Regions from separate parts of the Streptomyces sp. NPDC102467 genome, predicted to be linked through region 2. Evidence: riboswitches for the same ligand, from Rfam matches in the RefSeq annotation. Region 2 holds a riboswitch; the other holds the start of a gene.
The links. Region 2 has a riboswitch for S-adenosylmethionine ahead of thrC (threonine synthase). Riboswitches for the same ligand answer to the same signal wherever they lie in the genome.

Region 1: another riboswitch for S-adenosylmethionine. It lies ahead of ACIREE_RS15665 (aminotransferase class V-fold PLP-dependent enzyme); the one in region 2 lies ahead of thrC (threonine synthase).

Annotation. Positions count from the first base shown of each region.
Region 1 covers NZ_JBIWKA010000007.1:63,245-66,593, reverse strand. Annotated here, with positions in the region: gene ACIREE_RS15665 (aminotransferase class V-fold PLP-dependent enzyme) at 1-1,194, opposite strand, end outside; SAM riboswitch class IV at 1,416-1,533, opposite strand; gene trpD (anthranilate phosphoribosyltransferase) at 1,631-2,695, opposite strand; gene ACIREE_RS15655 (cytochrome bc complex cytochrome b subunit) at 2,825-3,349, opposite strand, start outside.
Region 2 covers NZ_JBIWKA010000003.1:54,331-57,679, reverse strand. Annotated here, with positions in the region: gene ACIREE_RS06130 (MoaD/ThiS family protein) at 98-373, opposite strand; gene thrC (threonine synthase) at 415-1,725, opposite strand; SAM riboswitch class I at 1,744-1,898, opposite strand; gene ACIREE_RS06120 (glucosyl-3-phosphoglycerate synthase) at 2,078-3,025, shown strand; gene ACIREE_RS06115 (hypothetical protein) at 3,062-3,349, shown strand, end outside.

The DNA of each region.
Region 1 (3,349 bases), on a different contig from region 2:
CGGGTCGGAGCCGAGCAGCGTGCGCACCAGCGGGTGGGCGCAGAACAGGCCGTCCCGTACGCCGATGCCGTACTCGGCGGAGAGCGCGGCGGCGAAGTGCGAGGAGTTCCAGCCCTCGACCACGAACGAGATGACGCCGACCCGGGGGGCGTCGTCCCCGAACAGGGAGAGCACCTTCACCTCGGGCACGGCCGCGAGCCCGTCCCGCACCTTCCGGATCAGCTGCTGCTCCCGCTCGACGAGACCCTCGAAGCCGGCCTCGGTCAGCGCCTTGCAGGCAGACGCGATGGAGTACACGCCGATGACGTTCGGCGACCCGGCCTCGTGCCGCGCGGCGCTGTCGTGCCACTCGACGTCCACGCCGCCGTCGACGCGCCGCGCGACCTTGCGGGAGGCACCGCCACCGGCGAGGTACGGCTCGGCCGCGCGCAGCCAGTCGGAGCGCCCGGCGAGCACACCCGAGCCGAACGGGGCGTACAGCTTGTGCCCGGAGAAGGCGATCCAGTCGACGTCGAGGTCCTGGACGGAGACCGGGTGGTGGGGGGCGAGCTGGGCGGCGTCGAGCACGATGCGGGCACCGTGCGCGTGAGCGGCGGCCGCCAGCTCGCGCACCGGCCAGATCTCCCCGGTGACGTTCGAGGCACCGGTGACGCAGACCAGAGCGGGGCCGGCGGGGTCACGCTCGACGAGGGCCCGCTGCAGGGTCTCGACGGCCTCGCCCGGCGTGCGCGGCGCGTTCAGGTACGTCACCCGGGCGTTGCGCCAGGGCAGCAGCGACGCGTGGTGCTCGGTCTCGAAGACGAAGACCTGGCAGTCGGCGGGGAGCGCGGCGGCGAGCAGGTTGAGCGAGTCGGTGGTGGAGCGGGTGAAGACGACCTGGTCGTCCGCGCGGCAGTCGAGGAACTCAGCGACGGTGACCCGCGAGTTCTCGAAGAGGTCGGTCGACAGCTGAGAGAGGTACCCGGCGCCCCGGTGCACGCTGCCGTAGTACGGCGCGTAGGCCGCGACGTCGTCCCACACGCGCTGCAGGGCCGGCGCGCTGGCGGCGTAGTCGAGGGCGGCGTACGTCACCTCGCCACCGGTGACGAGCGGCACGCTCACGTCCCGCCCGAGCACCGGCAGCGGAGCCCCGCAGGCGGGGTCGGCGGACTCGACGCAGGAAGCGGTGGCGGTGGCGGTGGTGTGAGCGGACATGGCTGTCTCCCGGCATGACAAGGCGAGGTGGCTGTGCGGAGCCCGTACGGCAGCCGTGAACCGGCTTATGGCGTACGGGAATCGACCTCGACGCACGGCGCGGACACGGCCATGCGGAGGCTGATGGAGATGGTGAAGAAGGGGCCGCTCGGCCCTAGCACATTCGCTTGCTCACGAGACTGCTCCCTCAAACGACCCAGGACCCCTAGGAGTTCGCGAGGGGTCCGCGCTTGCCGCAAGCCTTGCTGCTTGCGGCCTGGTCTTCACCCAGGGCACCCCGCCACGGACGGAGGGTTGCCGGACAGCGGGCTGGGGCCTCGATCGCTGTCACTCATGACCTTGAAAAGCATCCTGCCATATCTTCCCGGTGCGGCAAGGGCGCAGTCCATTTCTTGAGACAAGTCGGACTGCGCCCCGCGTCGCACAAGTACGGCGCTCAGCGGTTGCTGGCCACCACCCAGCGCTCCAGGGTCGCCTTGGCCGCGCCGGAGTCGATCGACTCGGCCGCGCGGTCCATCTCGGCCCGGAGCTGCTCGGCGAGCGTCCCCGTGCCCGGCCGGACGGCCACGAGCGCGGCCGCCGAGTTCAGCAGCACGGCGTCGCGTACGGGCCCGCGCTCCCCGTCGAGCAGCCGCCGCGCGACCTCGGCGTTGTACGAGGCGTCCGCGCCGCGCAGCGCCTCCACGGGCACCAGGTCCAGGCCCACGTCCCGCGGGTCGAAGGACTCCTCGCGCACAGCCCCGTCCCGCACGACCCACACCCGGGAGGTGGCCGTGGTGGTCAGCTCGTCGAGCCCGTCGTCGCCGCGGAAGACGAGGGAGGAGTTGCCGCGCTCGGCGAAGACGCCGGCCACGATGGGCGCCATCCGCGCGTCGGCGACGCCCACCGCCTGCGAGCGGACCCGCGCCGGGTTGGTCAGCGGGCCCAGCAGGTTGAAGACGGTCCGGATGCCGAGCTGGCTGCGCGCCGCGCCCGCGTACCGCAGCGCCGGGTGGAACTTCACGGCGAAGCAGAAAGTGATCCCCGCCTCCTCCGCGATCTGCGGGACCCGGGCGGGCGTCAGCTCCAGATTGACGCCGAGCTTCTCCAGTACGTCGGACGCCCCGGAGGCCGACGAGGCGGCGCGGTTGCCGTGCTTGACGACCTTCACGCCGGTGCCCGCGATCACGATCGCGGACATCGTGGAGATGTTGACGGTCTTGGCGCCGTCGCCGCCGGTGCCGACGATGTCGACGCTCTCCCCCGGCACCTCGATCACATTGGCGTGCTCGTACATGGCCCGCACCAGACCGGAGATCTCCTCCACGGTCTCGCCCTTGGCCCGCAGCGCCACCACGAAGCCGGCGATCTGCGCGTCGGTCGCCTCACCCCGCATGATGCGGTCCATCGCCCACGCGGTGTCGTCGGCGCTCTGGTCACGGCCTTCCAGCAGACCGTTGAGGACGGCGGGCCAGGAACGGCCCGCCGCGGTGTCGCCTCCAGCGGGGGGCAAAGCGCTCATGGCCGCTCCAGTTGTGTCAGTAAGGGCTACGCAGACTGCGCAGCACCAGCTTATCGAGCGCCGCGGACGGCAAAGAGCCCCCGTCCAGTGCCTGGACGGGGGCTCCTGCCGTGGCGAACAGTTCAGAGATCAGTGATGGCCGTGGCCGCTGGTGATCTCCTTGTACTCCTCGGCGGTGGGCTTGGGGATCTGGTTGTTCTCCCCGTAGTAGCCCTTCGACAGCTTGGCGCGCGTCTTCTGCAGGCGCGACACCTTGCGCTCGACACCGTTCTCGTCGACCGTCGGACCGATCTCGGCCGGCTGGTACTGCTCGTGCGCGGTGAGCGCGTGCAGCGCCTCGGCGTCGAGCGGCTCGTGCACCTCGATGAACTCACCGTGCGGCAGGCGCTTGATGATGCCGGACTCGCGTCCGTGCAGCACCTTGTCCTTGTCGCGGCGCTGGAGGCCGAGGCAGATCCGCTTGGTGGCGATGAACACGAGGACCGGCACGACGAAGAAGCCGACCCGGACGAACCAGGTGATCGCGTTGAGCGACAGGTGGAAGTGCGTGGCCCAGAGGTCGTTGCCACCACCGACGAGCAGGACGAAGTACCACGAGATCCACGCGCAACCGAAGGCCGTACGCGTCGGAACGTTGCGCGGGCGGTCCAGGAT
Region 2 (3,349 bases):
CCCTCCGCTTCTCGGGCGGAGGGGGCAATTCAAGTAACTCTGCGTGGAACGTAGAGCAGGGGAACGTAGAGCAGGGGAACGTAGAGCAGGGGAAAGATCAGCCGCCGGCGACGGCGGGAATGATCGACACGCCGGCGCCGTCCGGCGTCGCCGTGCCGAGGCCCTGCTCGAAGCGGACGTCGTCGTCGTTGACGTAGACGTTGACGAAGCGGCGCAGCTTGCCCTGGTCGTCGAGGACGCGGGCGGCGATCCCGGTGTGGTTCTTCTCCAGGTCGGCGATGACATCGCCGAGCGTGGCCCCTTCGGCGGCGACCTCGGCCTGCCCGCCGGTGTAGGTACGGAGAATGGTAGGAATCCGGACGTTGACGCTCATGGTGGGTGACTCCCGGTGCTACAGGTTCGGTGGGCTCGGGTTCAGTGGTCGAGGCCCGCGGCGCGGAACGCCTCGAGGCTGGGCCGGATCGTCGCCGTGGCCTGCGAGGACTCCGCGACGGCGTCGAGCGTCTTCAGACCGTCACCGGTGTTCAGGACGACCGTCGTCAGGGACGGGTCGATGAGACCGGCCTCGATGAGCTTCTTGGTGACGCCGACCGTCACCCCGCCCGCCGTCTCCGCGAAGATGCCCTCGGTCTGCGCGAGCAGCTTGATCGCGTCGACGACCTGCTCGTCGTCGACGTCCTCCACGGCTCCGCCGGTGCGGCGCGCGATGTCGAGGACGTACGGACCGTCGGCCGGGTTGCCGATGGCGAGCGACTTGGCGATGGTGTCCGGCTTCTGCGGACGGACGACGTCCGTGCCTGCCTTGTACGCCACCGAGACCGGCGAGCAGCCCTCGGCCTGGGCGCCGAACAGCTTGTACGGCTTGTCCTCGACGAGCCCGAGCTTGATCAGCTCCTGCAGCCCCTTGTCGATCTTCGTGAACTGCGAACCGGACGCGATCGGGATGACCAGCTGGTCGGGAAGCTGCCAGCCGAGCTGCTCGCAGATCTCGTACGCGAGGGTCTTGGAGCCTTCACCGTAGTACGGGCGCAGGTTCACGTTGACGAAGCCCCAGCCCTCGCCCAGCGGGTCACCGATGAGCTCGGAGCAGAAGCGGTTGACGTCGTCGTAGTTGCCCTCGATGGCGACGAGGTCACCGCCGTAGACGCTGGCCATGACGACCTTGCCCTGTTCCAGGTCGTGCGGGATGAACACGCAGGAGCGGAAGCCGGCGCGGGCGGCCGCGGCGCCCACGGCGCCGGCCAGGTTGCCGGTGGAGGAGCACGAGAGGGTCGTGAAACCGAAGGCGCGCGCGGCCTCGATGGCCTGCGCGACGACGCGGTCCTTGAAGGAGTGCGTGGGGTTGCCGGAGTCGTCCTTGACGAACAACTTGCCCTGCTCGACGCCGAGTTCACGGGCGAGGTTGTCGGCCTTGACGAGCTTGGTCCAGCCGGGGTTCAGGTTCGGCTTCTCGGCGACGTCGGCCGGGACGGGCAGCAGGGGGGCGTAGCGCCAGAGGTTGGCCGGGCCCGCCTCGATCTGCTTGCGGAGCGCTTCGGGGTCGCCGACGGGCAGGTCGTACGCGACTTCCAGCGGCCCGAAACACTCGACGCAGGCGAAGATCGGACCGAGCTCGAACCTGGTGCCGCACTCGCGGCAGGAGAGCCCGGAGGCGGGGCCCAGATCGACGGTCTTCGCGGGGGTTCCGGTGACGGCGTCGGTGGTGGCGACAGTCTGTGCAGCCATGAGAGGCGAGGCCCTTTCTCCTCATCTTCCTCGCGGCGCATCTCGCCACGAGACGGACTTGGCACCTTCCCGAGCCGGGAGCCTCGCGGGCGCACTGCAATGTGCGGACGAGACCGGCTGGAGGGTTGCCGGGGCTTCAACGGGCCGTATCCCTCTGCCCCTCTGGATGAGCGGTATTCGGTTATGTGTAGCGGTTATGTGCGGCGGTGACCCCGACATGCGATGGTCACCGACCTTGTTCAAGACTGTAACCGAAGGCCCGGACCCTTGAGATAGTCGTCCGAACCGCGAGATGGATCACATCCACCGATACCGACCCGCCACCCGCCCCGCCGCTGAGGAGCCACAGACCGTGCTGGAAGAAGTCGAACACTGGCTGAGCAGCCGCTCCTGGTCCGTGGCCGACCGCCCGCCGCAGCAGCTGATCGCCGCGAAGCGGGCATCCGGCCAGAAGGTGAGCGTGGTGCTGCCCGCGCTCGACGAGCAGGAGACGGTCGGCGAGATCGTCGCCACGATCCGGCGTGAACTCATGACGGACACGGTGCCGCTCGTCGACGAGCTGGTGGTCGTCGACTCCGGGTCCACGGACCGCACCTCCGAGGTCGCCGCGGCGGCGGGGGCGACCGTCGTGCACCGGGACACGATCCTGCCGCGCCTGCCGGCCCGGCCCGGCAAGGGCGAGGTGCTGTGGCGCTCGCTGTTCGTCACGTCCGGCGACATCGTGTGCTTCGTCGACGCGGACCTGAAGGAGTTCTCCGCGGACTTCGTCACCGGGATCGTCGGGCCGCTGCTCACCGAACCGGACGTGGACTTCGTCAAGGCCATGTACGACCGCCCGCTGGACGGGGCCGCGGGGCAGGGCGGCCGCGTGACCGAGCTGATGGCCCGCCCGATACTCAATCTGCACTGGCCCCAACTGGCCGGATTCGTCCAGCCGTTGGGCGGCGAGTACGCGGCCCGCAGGTCGCTCCTGGAGCGGCTGCCGTTCCCCGTCGGGTACGGCGTCGAGCTGGGGCTGCTCGTGGACGCGCTGCACACCGTGGGTCTGGACGCGCTGGCCCAGGTCGACGTCGGGGTGCGCAAGCACCGGCACCAGGACGGGCAGGCGCTCGGGCGGATGGCCACGGCGATCTACCGCACGGCGCAGCTGCGGCTCGCGCGGGGGCATCTGGTGCGGCCCGTGCTCACCCAGTTCGAGCGGGGCGAGCACGGCTTCGAGCCGAGGACGTACCCCGTGGACACGGAGGAGCGGCCGCCGATGGCCGAGATCAGTGAGTATGCGGAGCGTCGCGTGGCGTAATCACCGGATGATCACGTTTTTACCTAGATTGCCCCTATGTGGCTCAGATACCTCAAGGGCGTGGCGGCGCTCGCCGCGACATCGACGGCCGTCGCGACGCTCCTCGCGACGGCCACCCCCGCCTCCGCCGTCGTCGTCGAACCGTTCGCCAAGCGCTACGAGGAAGCCCTGTACGGCGACTTCATCACGCTCGGCAACACCGTGCTGCAGTGCCCGGACACGCCCGAGGCCGACGCGACGCGCTGCCAGGACGCGCAGGCCGGACACACCGCGGAGAACAACAACCAGTTCGACATGCAGTACGCGGACCGGGCCGGGTTCGGC